Regions from separate parts of the Luteibacter sp. TLI7-4A genome, predicted to be linked through region 2. Evidence: riboswitches for the same ligand, from Rfam matches in the RefSeq annotation. Region 2 holds a riboswitch; the other holds the start of a gene.
What was found. Region 2 has a riboswitch for thiamine pyrophosphate ahead of ACR9Y6_RS13070 (TonB-dependent siderophore receptor). Riboswitches for the same ligand answer to the same signal wherever they lie in the genome.
Positions count from the first base shown of each region.

Region 1: it holds a riboswitch for thiamine pyrophosphate, as region 2 does, so the genes downstream of both, thiC (phosphomethylpyrimidine synthase ThiC) here and ACR9Y6_RS13070 (TonB-dependent siderophore receptor) in region 2, are expected to answer to the same signal.

Region 1 covers NZ_JBPGWO010000001.1:4,057,335-4,064,482, reverse strand. Annotated here, with positions in the region: gene ACR9Y6_RS17810 (prolyl oligopeptidase family serine peptidase) at 1-747, shown strand, start outside; gene ppa (inorganic diphosphatase) at 833-1,366, shown strand; gene ACR9Y6_RS17800 (DUF2333 family protein) at 1,517-2,536, opposite strand; gene ACR9Y6_RS17795 (ferritin-like domain-containing protein) at 2,579-3,151, opposite strand; gene thiC (phosphomethylpyrimidine synthase ThiC) at 3,349-5,220, opposite strand; TPP riboswitch at 5,302-5,401, opposite strand; gene ACR9Y6_RS17785 (TetR/AcrR family transcriptional regulator) at 5,436-6,101, opposite strand; gene ACR9Y6_RS17780 (protein-L-isoaspartate O-methyltransferase family protein) at 6,444-7,103, shown strand; gene ACR9Y6_RS17775 (TolC family outer membrane protein) at 7,139-7,148, shown strand, end outside.
Region 2 covers NZ_JBPGWO010000001.1:2,958,186-2,965,333, forward strand. Annotated here, with positions in the region: gene ACR9Y6_RS13060 (LysR family transcriptional regulator) at 1-10, shown strand, start outside; gene pnuC (nicotinamide riboside transporter PnuC) at 27-608, opposite strand; gene ACR9Y6_RS13070 (TonB-dependent siderophore receptor) at 598-2,781, opposite strand; TPP riboswitch at 2,839-2,935, opposite strand; gene ACR9Y6_RS13075 (phosphotransferase enzyme family protein) at 2,957-4,090, opposite strand; gene ACR9Y6_RS13080 (HvfC/BufC family peptide modification chaperone) at 4,111-4,845, opposite strand; gene bufB (MNIO family bufferin maturase) at 4,842-5,684, opposite strand; gene bufA2 (BufA2 family periplasmic bufferin-type metallophore) at 5,746-6,015, opposite strand; gene ACR9Y6_RS13095 (DoxX family protein) at 6,105-6,575, opposite strand; gene ACR9Y6_RS13100 (HvfC/BufC family peptide modification chaperone) at 6,585-7,148, opposite strand, start outside.

The sequences.
Region 1 (7,148 bases), 1.1 Mb from region 2:
GGTACGAAGGTGCCCTACTTCGAGATCGCGCCCAAGGCGATGAAGGCCGACGGCAACAACCCGACCCTGGTCTACGGTTACGGCGGCTTCGAGATTTCCCTGCAACCGATGTATTCCGCCGGTGTCGGCCGCGCATGGTTGGAAAAGGGCGGCGTCTACGTCATCGCCAATATCCGCGGCGGCGGCGAGTACGGCCCGCGCTGGCACCAGGCGGCGCTGAAGGCGAACCGTCCGCGTGCCTACGAGGATTTCGCGGCCGTCTCGCAGGACCTGATCGACCGCAAGATCACCAGCCCGCGCCACATGGGCATGATGGGCGGCAGCAATGGCGGCCTGTTGGCCGGCAACATGCTGACGAAATATCCGCAGCTCTATGGCGCGATCGTGAGCCAGGTGGCCCTGCTGGACATGAAGCGTTATCCGCACATGTCGGCCGGCGCCTCGTGGATGGCCGAATACGGCGATCCGGACAAGCCGGAGGAATGGAAGTACATCCAGACCTTCTCGCCGTACCAGAACCTGCGCAAAGGCACCAGGTACCCGCCCGTGCTGTTCACCACCTCGACCCGCGACGACCGCGTGGGACCGGTTCATGCGCGCAAGATGGCCGCCCGCATGCAGGCCATGGGCTTCGACGCCAGCCTCTACGAGAACATCGAGGGTGGCCACGGCGCCGCGGCGGACAACAAGCAGTCGGCGTTCATGAACGCCCTGGCCTATACCTACCTCTGGGAACACCTGAAGTAAGGGAGCGCCCCGCCCCGGGGTTTCCCCCGGGGCGGGTGGCCCTATCCTATCCGGCCGACTTATCCCCGAAGAATCAAGGAATCCCATGGGTCTGCACCTCGTTCCCGCCGGTCGCAACGTGCCGGATGAAATCAACGTCATCATCGAAATCCCGAAGGATGCGGAGCCGGTCAAGTACGAAGTGGACAAGCAGAGCGGCGCGATCTTCGTCGACCGCATCCTCTCCACGCCGATGCGCTATCCCTGCAACTACGGCTACGTCCCCGGCACGCTCGGTGGCGACGGCGACCCCCTCGACGCCCTGGTGATCCTCCCCCTGTCCCTGGTCCCGGGCTCGGTGATCCGCTGCCATCCGGTCGGCATGCTGAAGATGACCGACGAGGCCGGCGCGGACGAGAAGCTCGTCGTGGTGCCGGTGGAGAAGGTGTTCGCGGGCTACGCGCATATCCGCGACATCAAGCAGGTCTCGGGCCACTGGCTGGAGCGCATCGGCCACTTCTTCGAGCACTACAAGGACCTGGAGAAGGGCAAGTGGGTCAAGGTCGACGGCTGGGTCGGCGCAGAAGAAGCCAAGGCCGAGATCGTGTCGGGCATGGAACGCTACAAGGTCGATAACTGATCGTGATCGATGTGGGTGCTTCTGCCGGTTTTGGCGAGCACCCATCGCCGACAAGGTCGGCTCCCACCAGGACCCGCGCAGGTCCTGGCGGGAGCCGATCCTATCGGTGATCCGCGCGCAGCGCGGCCCGTTCACCGCACCCCATCACCGTCACCCGCGCCCCAGCAAGCCCCGCAGATCGATGATCGCCGCGTTCGCCCGCGATATGTAGTTCGCCATCACCAGCGAATGGTTGGCGAAGAAACCGAACGGCGAACCGTTGAGCACCACCGGGCTACCCAGCGCCTTCTGCGACTCTTCCAGTTCCCGGATCACCTGTTGCAGGCTGGCATCCGCGTTCTTGCTGCGCAGGATCGGGGCGAAGTCGTGGCGGATCGCCTTCAGCTGCTCCAGCAAGGTCCAGGTATAGCCACGCGCTTCGTAGAAGTTGTCGTCGATCTTGTTCCAGGGGGTCTTCACATACACGGCCTTGGCCGGGCCCGCGTTCGCGGCCACGTCGGCATTCGGCGCGGCATCCACCTTCAACTGGCCGACACTCGCCGAAAGCCGCTGCGAGAGCGAACCAAGGCGTGCTGACACCGTCTGCAGGTAATCGGCCAGGTTGTCGGCGCGCGCGTAGAAATGCGCGTTCGCGTCCTCGGCGTCCGACAGCCGCGAGAGGTACTTTTCGAGATCGTCCGTGGCCTTCGCATACTGCGACTCCGAACTCGGCAGCAGCCATCGGTCGTTCGGACTGTTGAGCAGCGGATCCGCCTCGCCCAGGTCCTTGTCCTCGGTGGACTGTGTCTGCGAACGGCTGAAGTCGTTGCGCAGCGATCGCGCCAGGTCGCGCGAGGCGACCAGCGAGCCGAATTCCCAGTTGGGCATGTTGTCCATGAACACCCCGGGCGGCAGCTTGTCGTTGCTGAGGTAGCCACCGCGTTTGTCCAGCAGGGTGTCGACCGAGCGGATCAGTGTGTAGGTGGTGACGGCACCCGTGCTCAACGGGCGGCCGATGTCCTTCATGTGGGCCGTGGTGACGGCGACCGGATCGAACTGCTCGGGCTCCTTGTCCCACCACCACATCATGATGAGGATCAGCAGCACGAGCACCGCGACGAGCAGCGCGATCGCCATGCTGATGGGGTTCCGTCGGCGCCTGGCCGGCGCGGGCGTGGCGGTCGCATTCATGGGCCATCCTTATCGTCGCGAACGTGGGCGCCTAGCTTACCGTCAATGCGACGAGGGTGCCGCCGGCTCGCCCTTGGCGCCAAGGTTCTCCAACAGGGTCGCCATGTCCTCGGCGTGCTCTTCCTCCTGCGCGAGGATGTCCTCCATGATGCGCCGGGTGGTCGGGTCGTCGTCGCCGATGTATTGCACGATCTCGCGGTAGCTGTCGATGGCGATGCGCTCGGCGACGAGGTCTTCCCTGATCATCTCGACCAGCGTGGTGCCTTCGACGTAGTCGGCGTGGCTGCGCGACAGCAGGCCTTCCGGGTTGAAGTTCGGCGTACCGTCGAGCTGGGTGATCCGCTCGGCGATGCGGTCGGCGTGGGCCTGTTCCTGGTTGGCGTGTTCGAGGAACTCCGACTTCACGCTTTGCGAATGTATGCCCGGCGCCATGTAGTAGTGATACTTGTAACGCAGCACGCAGACGATTTCCGTGGCCAGCGCTTCGTTGAGCAGCTTGATCACCGTTTCGCGATCCGCACGGTATCCCGTGGTGACGGCGCCACGGTCGATGTGTTCACGGGCGCGCTTGCGGATGTTCTCGATGTCGCTGACGAAGGGCTTGCCGTTGGCCATTGCCTGTCTCCTCGGGAGAGTGGGTAGGAATGGCGGGAACGTTAGGACCGCTGCCGGGAAGGGCGGGTGAAGATGACGGCGGGATCGCCGCTGAAGCGGCTCCCACCACGGCATCGGCCGTCACCAGAGCACCTGCTGTCACCGGCAGGGCACATCGGTCCCCACCAGGGAACCGGCTGTCGCCGGAGCACCGGCACTCATGCCTTGTGGTAGACCTCCGCGCCTTGCGCCAGGAATTCAGCCGACTTCTCCGCCATGCCGCGCTCGGCCAGCGCGATCGCGCCCTGTTCCGCCGCGTAGTCGCGCACGTCCTGGGTGATCTTCATCGAGCAGAACTTCGGCCCGCACATCGAGCAGAAATGGGCGGACTTGTGCGCGTCCTTCGGCATCGTCTCGTCGTGGAATTCGCGCGCCTTGTCCGGGTCCAGGCCGAGGTTGAACTGGTCGTCCCAACGGAACTCGAAGCGGGCCTTGGACAAGGCGTTGTCGCGCACCTGCGCGCCCGGGTGGCCCTTGGCGAGGTCGGCCGCGTGCGCGGCGATCTTGTACGCGATGATGCCATCGCGCACGTCCTGCCGGTTGGGCAGGCCCAGGTGTTCCTTCGGCGTGACATAGCAAAGCATGGCGGTGCCGAACCAGCCGATCATCGCCGCGCCGATCGCGCTGGTGATGTGGTCGTATCCGGGCGCGATATCGGTGGTCAGCGGTCCCAGCGTATAGAACGGTGCTTCATGGCACTTCTCCAGCTGGCGCTCCATGTTCTCCTTGATGAGATGCATGGGCACGTGCCCGGGGCCTTCGATCATGCACTGCACGTCGTGTTTCCAGGCCAGCTGCGTGAGTTCGCCGAGCGTATCCAGTTCGCCGAACTGCGCGGCATCGTTCGCATCGGCCACGCACCCCGGACGCAATCCGTCGCCGAGGCTGAAGGACACGTCGTAAGCCTTCATGATCTCGCAGATGTCCTCGAAATGCGTGTAGAGGAAATTCTCGCGATGGTGCGCAAGACACCACTTGGCCATGATCGAGCCACCGCGCGAGACGATGCCGGTGACGCGCTTCGCCGTGAGCGGGACGAAGCGCAGCAATACGCCGGCGTGGATGGTGAAATAATCCACGCCCTGCTCGGCCTGCTCGATCAGCGTGTCGCGGAAGATTTCCCAGGTGAGGTCCTCCGCCACGCCACCGACCTTCTCCAGCGCCTGGTAGATCGGCACGGTGCCGATGGGCACCGGCGAATTACGGATGATCCACTCGCGCGTCTCGTGGATGTGCTTGCCCGTGGAGAGGTCCATCACGGTGTCGCCGCCCCAGCGGATCGCCCAGACCAGCTTCTCCACTTCCTCCGCGATGCCCGAGCTCACCGCGCTGTTGCCGATGTTGGCGTTGACCTTGGTGAGGAAGTTACGGCCGATGATCATCGGCTCGGCTTCCGGGTGATTGATGTTGGCGGGGATGATCGCGCGACCGCGCGCGACCTCGTCGCGCACGAATTCCGGGGTGATCCGCGCGGGCAGCGAGGCGCCGAAGGCCTCGCCGGGGTGCTGCATGCGCAGCGTGCTGTCGGCCAGCGCATCGACAAGCTGGTTCTCGCGGATGGCGATGTATTCCATCTCCGGCGTGACGATGCCACGCCGCGCATAGTGCATCTGGGTGACGTTGGCGCCCGCTTTCGCGCGCAACGGCGCACGCGCGGAGGCGAAGCGGATGGCATCCAGCCGTGGATCGCTCGCCCTGTTCCGGCCGAAGCTCGACGACAGCCCGTCCAGGCGCTCGACATCGCCGCGCTCGGCGATCCAGGTCGCGCGCAACGTTGGCAAGCCGGCGGCCAGGTCCACCACGTGTCCCGGATCGGTATACGGGCCGGAGGTGTCGTAGACGACGATCGGCGGATTGTCCTCGCCGCCGAACAAGGTGGGCGTGGCGGCTTGGGCGATCTCGCGCATCGGCACGCGCAGGTCGGGCCGGCTGCCGGTGACGTGGATCTTTCGGGAGCCGGCGATCGGCGCGGTGACGGACTGGGACAGCTCGCGCGCGGCGCGGGCCAGGTCGGTGGGCAAGGCATTCATCGGCTTCTCGTTCCTCACAGGGGAAGGGAGAAGCGGACGGCGCCGTCACGAGGCACGACACGTGCCAGGAGGGCACGCACGTCGACCGTGGACGAAGCTTCCTACGCCGGTACGGACCGGATCAGGTTCGAAGGGACTCTCTCAGCCCGCGCGTATCGCATGGGCACCCCCGCTTCGCCGGGGATTCAACCACGAAGCGGGCCGGGAAGCGAGCGTCAGACGCTCACGTGGCGCGGCGAGTACGCGCGCATGAACATGTCCACCGCGGCCAGGGCATTGGCCTTGACCTCTTCGGCGAACTGCACGGCGCAGTCTTCGCAACCGAACAGGCGCCGGATCAGGAGGTCGCCCTTGAGCAGGGCGAGGAACTGGGTGGTGGCACGCGACACGTCGGGGATGTCGAGCTGACCGCGCGATGCGGCGCCCTCGAGCAGGCGTTGCATCAACTTGTGCATGCGCGCCGGACCCTCTTCCCATACCAGGCGGCCGAAACGCGGATTGCCGCCCGACTGGCAGTCGGAGAGGATCGCGCGGAAGGTGCCCACCGATTCCGTGTTGGTTTCCATCGCCGCATGGCGGCTGGCGATGTTGGTCAGGGTGACGCGGATGTCGGCGCCCGGATTGAAATCGAACAGGTCGTCCGGCAGGCGTTCCTGCACGTGCGCGCGGATGACCTCGCGGAAGAGGTTGTCCTTGTCGCCGAAATGGCTGTACACGGTGAGCTTGGAAACGCCGGCGGAAGCCGCGACGGCATCCATGCTGGTGCCCGCGAAGCCGCCATGGGTGAAGAGCGACTTGGCCGCGTCGAGGATGGCCGCGCGCTTCTCCATGTCCTTCGGACGCCCCGGACCCTGGGTCTTCAGTTTCGGGCTGGCGTTCATGGCTGCACCTTCACAAACAGAAATTATGACTTTATTATACGCAGCGGTTCAGTTATTTCCAGCAGGCCGGAAAAACGCTGGCCGCACCGCTCGTCTACCTTAGAATGACAAGTGGGGGCGTTCGGGCGGTTACCCATGGCGGCCAAGGGTGGGCGCCGGCGCCCGTTCAGGCGCCGGCGTACGTTACCGGCGGCGTGGACCATGACTTCCGTCAGGCCGGTCCGGTGACTTCCGGCACTTCGCCGGATGGCGTCGGCACCGCAGCCTTAACACATTGGGAAAACGGGCGCTAAGCGCTTATCCTTCCGAATCTTTTTGCAGCTTTCGTACGGGATCCAACACATGGCGATGAATTTCGAGCAGGCGCGGCAGAACATGGTCGAGAACCAGGTTCGCCCCTGGGAAGTCCTCGACGCCGACGTCCTCGAGACCCTGAAGATCGTGCGCCGCGAGGATTTCGTTGCGCCGGCCCACCGGAACGTGGCATTCGCCGACCTCACCCTGCCCCTTGGGCATGGCGAGGTGATGATGAAGCCAGTGATCGAGGGCCGCGTGCTCCAGGCCCTGGCGCTCAACAAGACCGACGAGGTCCTGGAGATCGGCACGGGTTCGGGTTACCTCACCGCCTGCCTGGCCCGCCTGGCTGGCAAGGTCACCAGCATCGACATGCACGCCGATTTCGTCGAGGCCGCGCGCCAGCGCCTGGCCGCCGCGGTGGTGACGAACGTCTCGCTGGAAACCGCCGAGGCCGTCAACGGTTACAAGCCCACGGGCGTTTTCGACGCCGTCGTGGTCACGGGAGCCGTGCACACGGTGCCCGAGAAGTTCGTGCGCTGGCTGAAGCCTGGCGGGCGCATGTTCGTGGTACGCGGCGACTCACCCGCGCAAACGGCGGTGCTCCTTACCCACGAGGGTGAGGGCCGCTTCCGCGAGGAGTCGCTGTTCGAAACGGACCTTCCCTACCTGGCGCATGCCGCGCCGGTGAAGCGCTTCGTGCTCTGACCCACCAGATTCCCTATCACCCACGAGGCGAAACCATGCGCTTGA
Region 2 (7,148 bases):
CGTGCTTTAGCGGAGCCGGCCGCGGCTCATGCGCCCTGCGGGGCCGCGGCACCGTGGCGCCACGCCCGCAAACCGACGGCGGCGAGGACGACGAACCCTGCGTAGAGCACGGCCGTGATGGGCAGGGATTTATAGGCGTACTCGCCCACATAGATCACGTCCACGGCGATCCACAACCACCATGCCGCCGCGTGGCGCCGCGCCTGCCACCATTGGGCGACGAGGCTGAACGCGGTCAACGCGGCGTCCAGCCAGGGCAGCGAGGCGTCGGTATAGCGATGCATCGCATAACCCAGCGCCAATGCCGCCGCCGCACCGACGGTCAGGTGCACCATCGCGCTGCGGGTCTCCAGCGCGGCCACGCGAACATGGCCGCTGCCGTCGAGGTTGCGCACCCAGCGATGCCAGCCATAGAGGATCAGCACGGCGAAGATCGCTTGCAGGATGGTGTCGGAATAGAGTTTCGCGTCGACGAAGATCCATGCGTACGCGATCACCGATACCAGTCCCACCGGCCAGCACCAGGGACTGCGCCGCGCGGTCAGCCACACGCCCGCCGCGCTGACCAGCGCGGCGAACAGTTCGAAGAGGGACAGCTCAAAGTTCATAGGTCATCGACAGGCGGGCCAGCCGCGGCATGCCGGGGAAGAGATAGCTGTCGCCCCCCGACGTGCCGGTGTCGCGCCAGTAGAAGTGATTGAACACGTTGTCGACGTTGAGCCGCAGCGTCGTCGCGTGGCCACGGATGCTCGTGGTGAAGCGGAGTCCCGCGTCGAACACGTGGTAAGCGGGTACGCGAGTCGCGCCATCCGGCGTGGCGACGTTGGTGCCCGCGTAGCGCCAGCCGCCGAGGATCGCGAGTCCCGGCGCGAACGGCAGGCTGTAGTCGGCATAGACCGCCGTGCGCCAGCGTGGCACGTTCACCACCTGGTGATCCTCGTAGGCAGGCGTGCCCGTATGCTCGGCGCGGGCACGGATGATGTTCGCGCTGGCGGTCAGGCGCAGGTTGTCGGTGATGCGGCCGGCCGCGTTGAGTTCCAGGCCCGTGTGCACTTCCTGGCCCTGCTGCACGAAGGTAAAGCCTTCCGCCGTATCGTCGGGACGCGCGAACTGGTACGACTGGCGAATGCGGTAGATGGCCGCCTGCAGGTCGAGCGCATCGTCGACCGCGTACTTCACGCCGGCCTCGACCTGGCGCGAATGCAACGGCGCGAGGGTCGTGCCGCCATTCGACGTCCAATAGGGCGCCTCGCGGCCGAGCGACAGGCCTTCGCCGTAACTGACGTAGGTCGTGAGTGGAGCGGTCGGTTGCCAGAGGACCGCCGCCTGCGGCAACGTCTTGGTCATCCGCGTCGTGCGCTCGAGCGCCCCGGTGTCGTCGTACGCCCGCTCGTTCAGGCGGACGAAGCGCGCACCCGCGAGCACCTGCCATGCCTCGTCGAGATGAATCCGATCGATCGCGAACAACGTGCGTTGCCAGCTGGTCAGGCGCCGCGCGGAAGGGCCGGGCTGATTCGGCGACGGGTCGAACGCGGGCACGATCCGGTCGTCGATGTTGGCGGTGCCCACGTAGTCGTAGACATAGGGGCGCTGGTCGACCGTACGGCGAAATGCCGAGGCGCCGAGGTTGACTTCATGATCGAGCGCACCGGTCGCGAACGTGCCGGTGAGCACGCCACGCAACTCGTCGTTCTGCCGCGTGTCGTCCGGGCTGCGGTAGTCGTAGACGTCGTAATCGCCGTTGGGGGCGAAGAAGTACCCCGGGGTGGCGCCCGAAGCGCAGGACGCGGCGTAGAAGCAACCATAGGCGAAGGCGACGTTGTCGTCGATCACGGTATGGCTATGGCCCGCCGAAACCTGCGCGTTCCAGTTGTCGTCGAAGCGATAGTTGAAACGCAACGAGGTGTTGCTCGAATGGATGCCCACCGGGCGCTGCCACGACTGGTAGCCGAGCAGTTCGGTACGGCTGGGATGCGCGGGAATAACCGTGCCGCCCAGCAACTGATAACCGGAAGCGGAACGCTGTCCGCTGGTCTGGTAATCGGTATCCAGCAGCACCGTGGCCTTGTCCGTGATCTTCCAGTCGGCGGCGATCGAGATGAAGCTGCGCCGCCCATCGGCGTGCTCGATGTAGGAGTGCGTCTTCTCGTTCGCCGCGTTCACGCGCACGCCGAACGATGGCGAGAACCACGTACCGAGGTCCAGCGCCTCGTAGTTGGACCCGTGCGAATCGGTACCGACGGTGACCGTATGGACGTCCGCCGGGCGCTTGCTCACGTAGTTGACCAGGCCGCCCGGCTCGACCACGCCGGCCTCGAGTCCGCCCAGGCCCTTCAGCACCTCGACGCGGTCCTTGCCTTCGAGCGCCAGCAGCTGTTCCGCGGACATGATCATGCCGTTGAAGCGGAAACCGGTGGCGAGATCCAGCGGGAAGCCGCGGATGGAGACATCCTGGTAGTAGCCCGCCGGCGCGTAGTTGTCGTTGATCGCGGCATCGCCGCGTACCAGCTCGCTCAGCGAACGCGGCTGGCGGTCGTCAATCTGCGCCCGGGTGATGACGGTGATCGCCGCGGGCGTATCGTGCAGCGGCGCGCTGCCGAAGCTGCCGAAGGTATCGAGTTGGGAATCGGCGGCGCGGTATCCGCTGGCGGTAGTCGCGTGGACGTCCACGGCGGGCAGCGTGCGCGCCTGCTGTGGTTGCGACGCGGCATCGTCCGCGGCGTGTGCCACGGTGACAAGGGAAAGCAGGGCCAGGGCGAGCGGGGTACGGGTGAGGGTCATCGTCGTCTTCGGGGTTCACGGACGAAGCGACGGCGAGCCATGTCACCCCGTGGGGATTCCATGGCTCTGCAAGCTCCCTACGCCGGTATTAACCGGGTCAGGTTCCAAGGGACTCTCTCAGCCCGGCATTCGCCGGGCACCCCCGCTTCTAGAACGCCTATTGAACCACGAAACGTCAGGCGATGCCGCGAATGGCCGCGAGCAGGGCCTGCCCGTGCACACCGGCGAACCAGGCGGCGTGGCCACGCAGGAAGGTGTGATAAGCCACGTCGGCGTGGTCGCGGCGGCGGGTGATCCCTTCGAAGTACTCCACCTCGGACAGGGCGAAATCCAGGTGGACGATGGGCAGGAGGTTCGCCAGGATATGGAGCTGGACCACGTCCAGGGGCCTGACGGAACGGTATCCCTCGACGATGGCCAGTGCGAGGTCGTGACGGGCGATATCTCCCCGCTCGATGTCGAGCCAGGCGATCGCGTTGCGCTCGATGGCGGTGGCGAGGTCGAACAAGGCGAACGTAACCGCCGACAGTCCGAAATCCAGCACGTCCGTGATGCCCGCTTCGTCGTCCAACCCGCTCCAGCAGAGGTTGGAAACATGCCAGTCGCCATGGGTCCACAGAGGCGACTGCGCCGCCAAGGCGCTTGCCACCTGGGCGTGCCAGGGAGCGATCGCCGCGGCGATCTCGCCCCGCCAGTCGCGCTCGCCGAGGTACGCGGCCAAGGCGGGCCGCGCGGGCAGCTGCGATGCGATCGTCGCGAGCGGGTCCGGCGAGGCGAGTATCTCCGCGCGCGCGATAAGGACATGCGTGGCGCGCTGCGGCGAATGGAAGCCCTCCGCGGCATCGTGCAAGCGTGCGAGCATGGCGCCAGCGGCATGCGCATGCCGCACCCCGCCGATCGGCGACCACGAGAACGCGTCGCGGTAGGCATCCACGCCGCGTGCGGGCTCATGCAGCTCGAAGACCCAGTCATCCACGATGAACACGGACGCACCCGATCCATCCCGGAGAATGCGCGGCACCGGGATGCCGTGCGCCCGCAGGAAATCGGCGAACCGGTGCTCCTCGGCCAACGCATGCGCGTCGCGCACGCTCCGGTGATGGCGCTTAACGAACACCCGACCCGACGATGTCGTCGCCAGCGCGGCCGCGGAGAGCGGCCGTGGGCTGCGCCAGTCGACGGAAACCAGCGAGCCGAGCGCCGCTATCCGCGCGACGACGGCCGCCACTTCGTCCTCCGTCAGTGGCGGCCAGTCCGGCTCCAGGTGGTCGCCTGCGAGCCCATGGGCCAGGTGTGCGTCATCGATCATCGACACAGTGTAGCGATGTCTCAGCGACGCAACCCGCGGATCATGCCTTCGGCCGTCCATGCACCAAGGCAGCCGCCGGCGATGCGCGTGATGCGCTCCTGGTCATGTGTACGACCGAGGTATTCGCATAGTTCGCCGAAGGTGGCCCCGGTGAGGGCAAGGTCGAGGCATGCGGACTCGTCCGCCGTCATGCTGGCGAACTGGGGCGAAAGCCCGTTGCGCCACACGCGCGCGCCCACGCCCTGCTCCACGGCGACGGGTGCCGGAGGGGGTATGCCATCGGCGATCGCGCGCCAGATGGCGACGGCGTTGCTTCGCATCGGGCGGAAGCGCAAGGTCGGCACGAAGTCGATCTCCACGCGATCCCAATCGTCGGCGGCAAGATCGCCCACTCCGATGGTGTCGGCGTCCGGCCCCGAGAACGCGCGACGCAGATGCCAGTCCAGCCATGCAAGCTCGGCGACTTCGTCGTCCGCGGGATAGGCCCGTTCGAGAAACGGCACGAACGACTCGCCGTACGCGTCCAGTGTCCATGACGACGGCACGTGCCGTTCGACGTAGCGCGATGCCACCGCGTCGAAGACGTCGTCGCCCAGCCATAGCGCGGTCTTCTCGTAAGAGTCGCGCAGGCACGCCACGAGCTGGCTACGGTAGTTGTTGGCGTGGACCGCCATGCCGCGGGGATCGACGCCTTCGGGAACGGTGCCCGTGAAAAGCGCGGACGCGAAGGCGCGTTGGCGGTTGCGCAGGTTCATGCGGCGCGCTGGCGAACCGCATCGGCGAGGTCGCGCGCGTGGGCGACTTCCGCCAGCAGTTCGGGAAGTGGCGGGATGCTGTCGTCACGCTCGATCATCACGGCGACATCGCCGAGTCGCTCGATGAAACGCGTATACAACGCCCATACGGGGTCGGGCACGGGTGCGTCATGCGTATCCACGAGCATGTCGCGCCCCTGGCTGTGCCCAGCGAGGTGGACCTGGCGCACGCGATCCAGCGGAAGGCGTTCGAGCCAGTCGTCCGGATCGAAGCCGTGGTTCGTCGCGCTGACGTAGATGTTGTTCACGTCCAGAAGCAGGAAGCAACCCGTACGATCGCAGAGTTCGTGGAGGAAGGCCGCCTCGCCCATGGCCGTCTCGGGAAAATCGATATAGGTCGATGGATTCTCGAGTACCAGGGCGCGCCCCAACGCATCTTGCGCGGCGTGTACGTTGTCGGCGACCAGGTCGAGCGCTTCGCGGGTATAGGGCAACGGAAGCAGGTCGTGTGAATTGTGGCCATCGATGCCCGTCCAGCACAGATGGTCCGAGACCCATAGCGGTTCGACACGGTCGGCCAATCGACGCAGGCGGCGCAGGTAATGGCTGTCGACGCCGTCGGACGAACCGATGTTCATCGACACGCCATGCAGGGCGACAGGATAGCTCCCGCGAACGCGCATGAGCACGTCGAGCGGCTTGCCGCCGTCGACCATGAAGTTTTCCGAGATCACCTCGAGGAAATCGACCGCCTGCGGCGCCTCGAGGAAATCGGTGTAGTGCGGAATGCGCAAGCCGAGTCCAAATCCATGGAACGGGATCGGCGATGGGTGGGACATGACACGCTCCGCGAAACGAAATACCCGGCCGCCGGAGCGGCCGGGCGATGATCCAGGACCCTTACTTCGCCGGCGGCGTGGTGCTGCCGCCCTGCGCCGTGCACTCCTGCACGGACACGGCCTTGAAGCCCTGGCCCTTGCAATCGTTCTGGCCCTTGCACTCGTGGTTGCCCGACTTGCAGTCGGACGTGCCCTTGCAGCTGTTGATGCCGTAGCAATGTACCGTCTTGCCGGCGGCCTGTTCGGCGGCGTGGGCCGGCGCCGAGATCGCGGCGGCCGATACGGCGAAGATGGCGGCGGCAGCGGCGATGCTGTGGGTGGCGGTATGCATGGTCGTTCTCCGTACGGAAAGGAATGCCGGGATGGCATGGACGAATTCGCCGCACCGGCACATCCGGTTACAGCTGGATACGCTTTTTTTCAGCGGATGCCAAGGGCACGGTCGACAGAAAGACGACCGCCGCCGCGGGCGACGAGATACAGCTGGATCGCCGCCCAGGACAGATGGGTCGGCCAGGCATCCGGATAGACGAATACCTCGATCACCGTGGTCATCCCCAGGAGGACGAACGCGGAAAAACGGGTGGCCAGGCCCAGCACGAGCAGGATCGGCACGAAGGTTTCGATGCCCGCCGACAGGTGCGCGGCGATCTCGGGCGGAACCAGCGGGATCTTGTACTCGCTGCGGAACAGCTCGTACGTACCCTCGGTGATGGTAAGCAAGCCTTCCACTTTCGTGCGGCCCGATTGAAAGAAGACCGCGGCGATGGACAGCCTCGCGACGAGGGCGAGGATGTCGTGTCCGATCCATCGTTCGACGCGGTCGGCGAGTGCGTTCCAGCGCGTGCGCAGCGATCGGCGCGCGGTGACGGTGATGGTGGTCGAAGCCATGGCAAGTCCTCAGGAATGGGCAAAGGCGCCGGACCGCAACAGTCCGGAAAAAGTGAACTCGATGGACGCGTCCGGATGCGCCCGGGCGACGGCGGTGGCCGCCTCGCCCAGCGTGGCACCCTGTCGGCACGCCTCGAGCAAGGTGAGTTCGGCGGGCGATGCGGGGAGCACGCTGACCTCGCCAGCCACGCGCACGGCGATCGCGCATTCGGGGCGCCAGGCCAGCGCGCCGTCGACCGCGATGCCGTCCCTGCTCGGTTGCCAGATCGACAGCACGGGGAAAGGCGAAGCCAGCCACCGCGTCGCCGGGTGAACACGCAGGCGCATGGCCTCCAGCGCGGACGGCGCCAGTCCCACGAGACGGTCGACGTCGAACGGCTCCGCGTCTGCGGCATCGAGGGTTTCGTTCCAGAGCCGGTCCAGTCGGGCCACGTCCGCCAGGTAAGGCAGTTCCGCCGCTGGTTCGAATGATTCGAGAAACCCGGGAAAACCTTCTCCATAACAAGCCAGGCGCACATCGCTCGGCGGTGACCGCGTGGCGTGGATCGCCGCGGCGGCACGAAACCAGTCGCG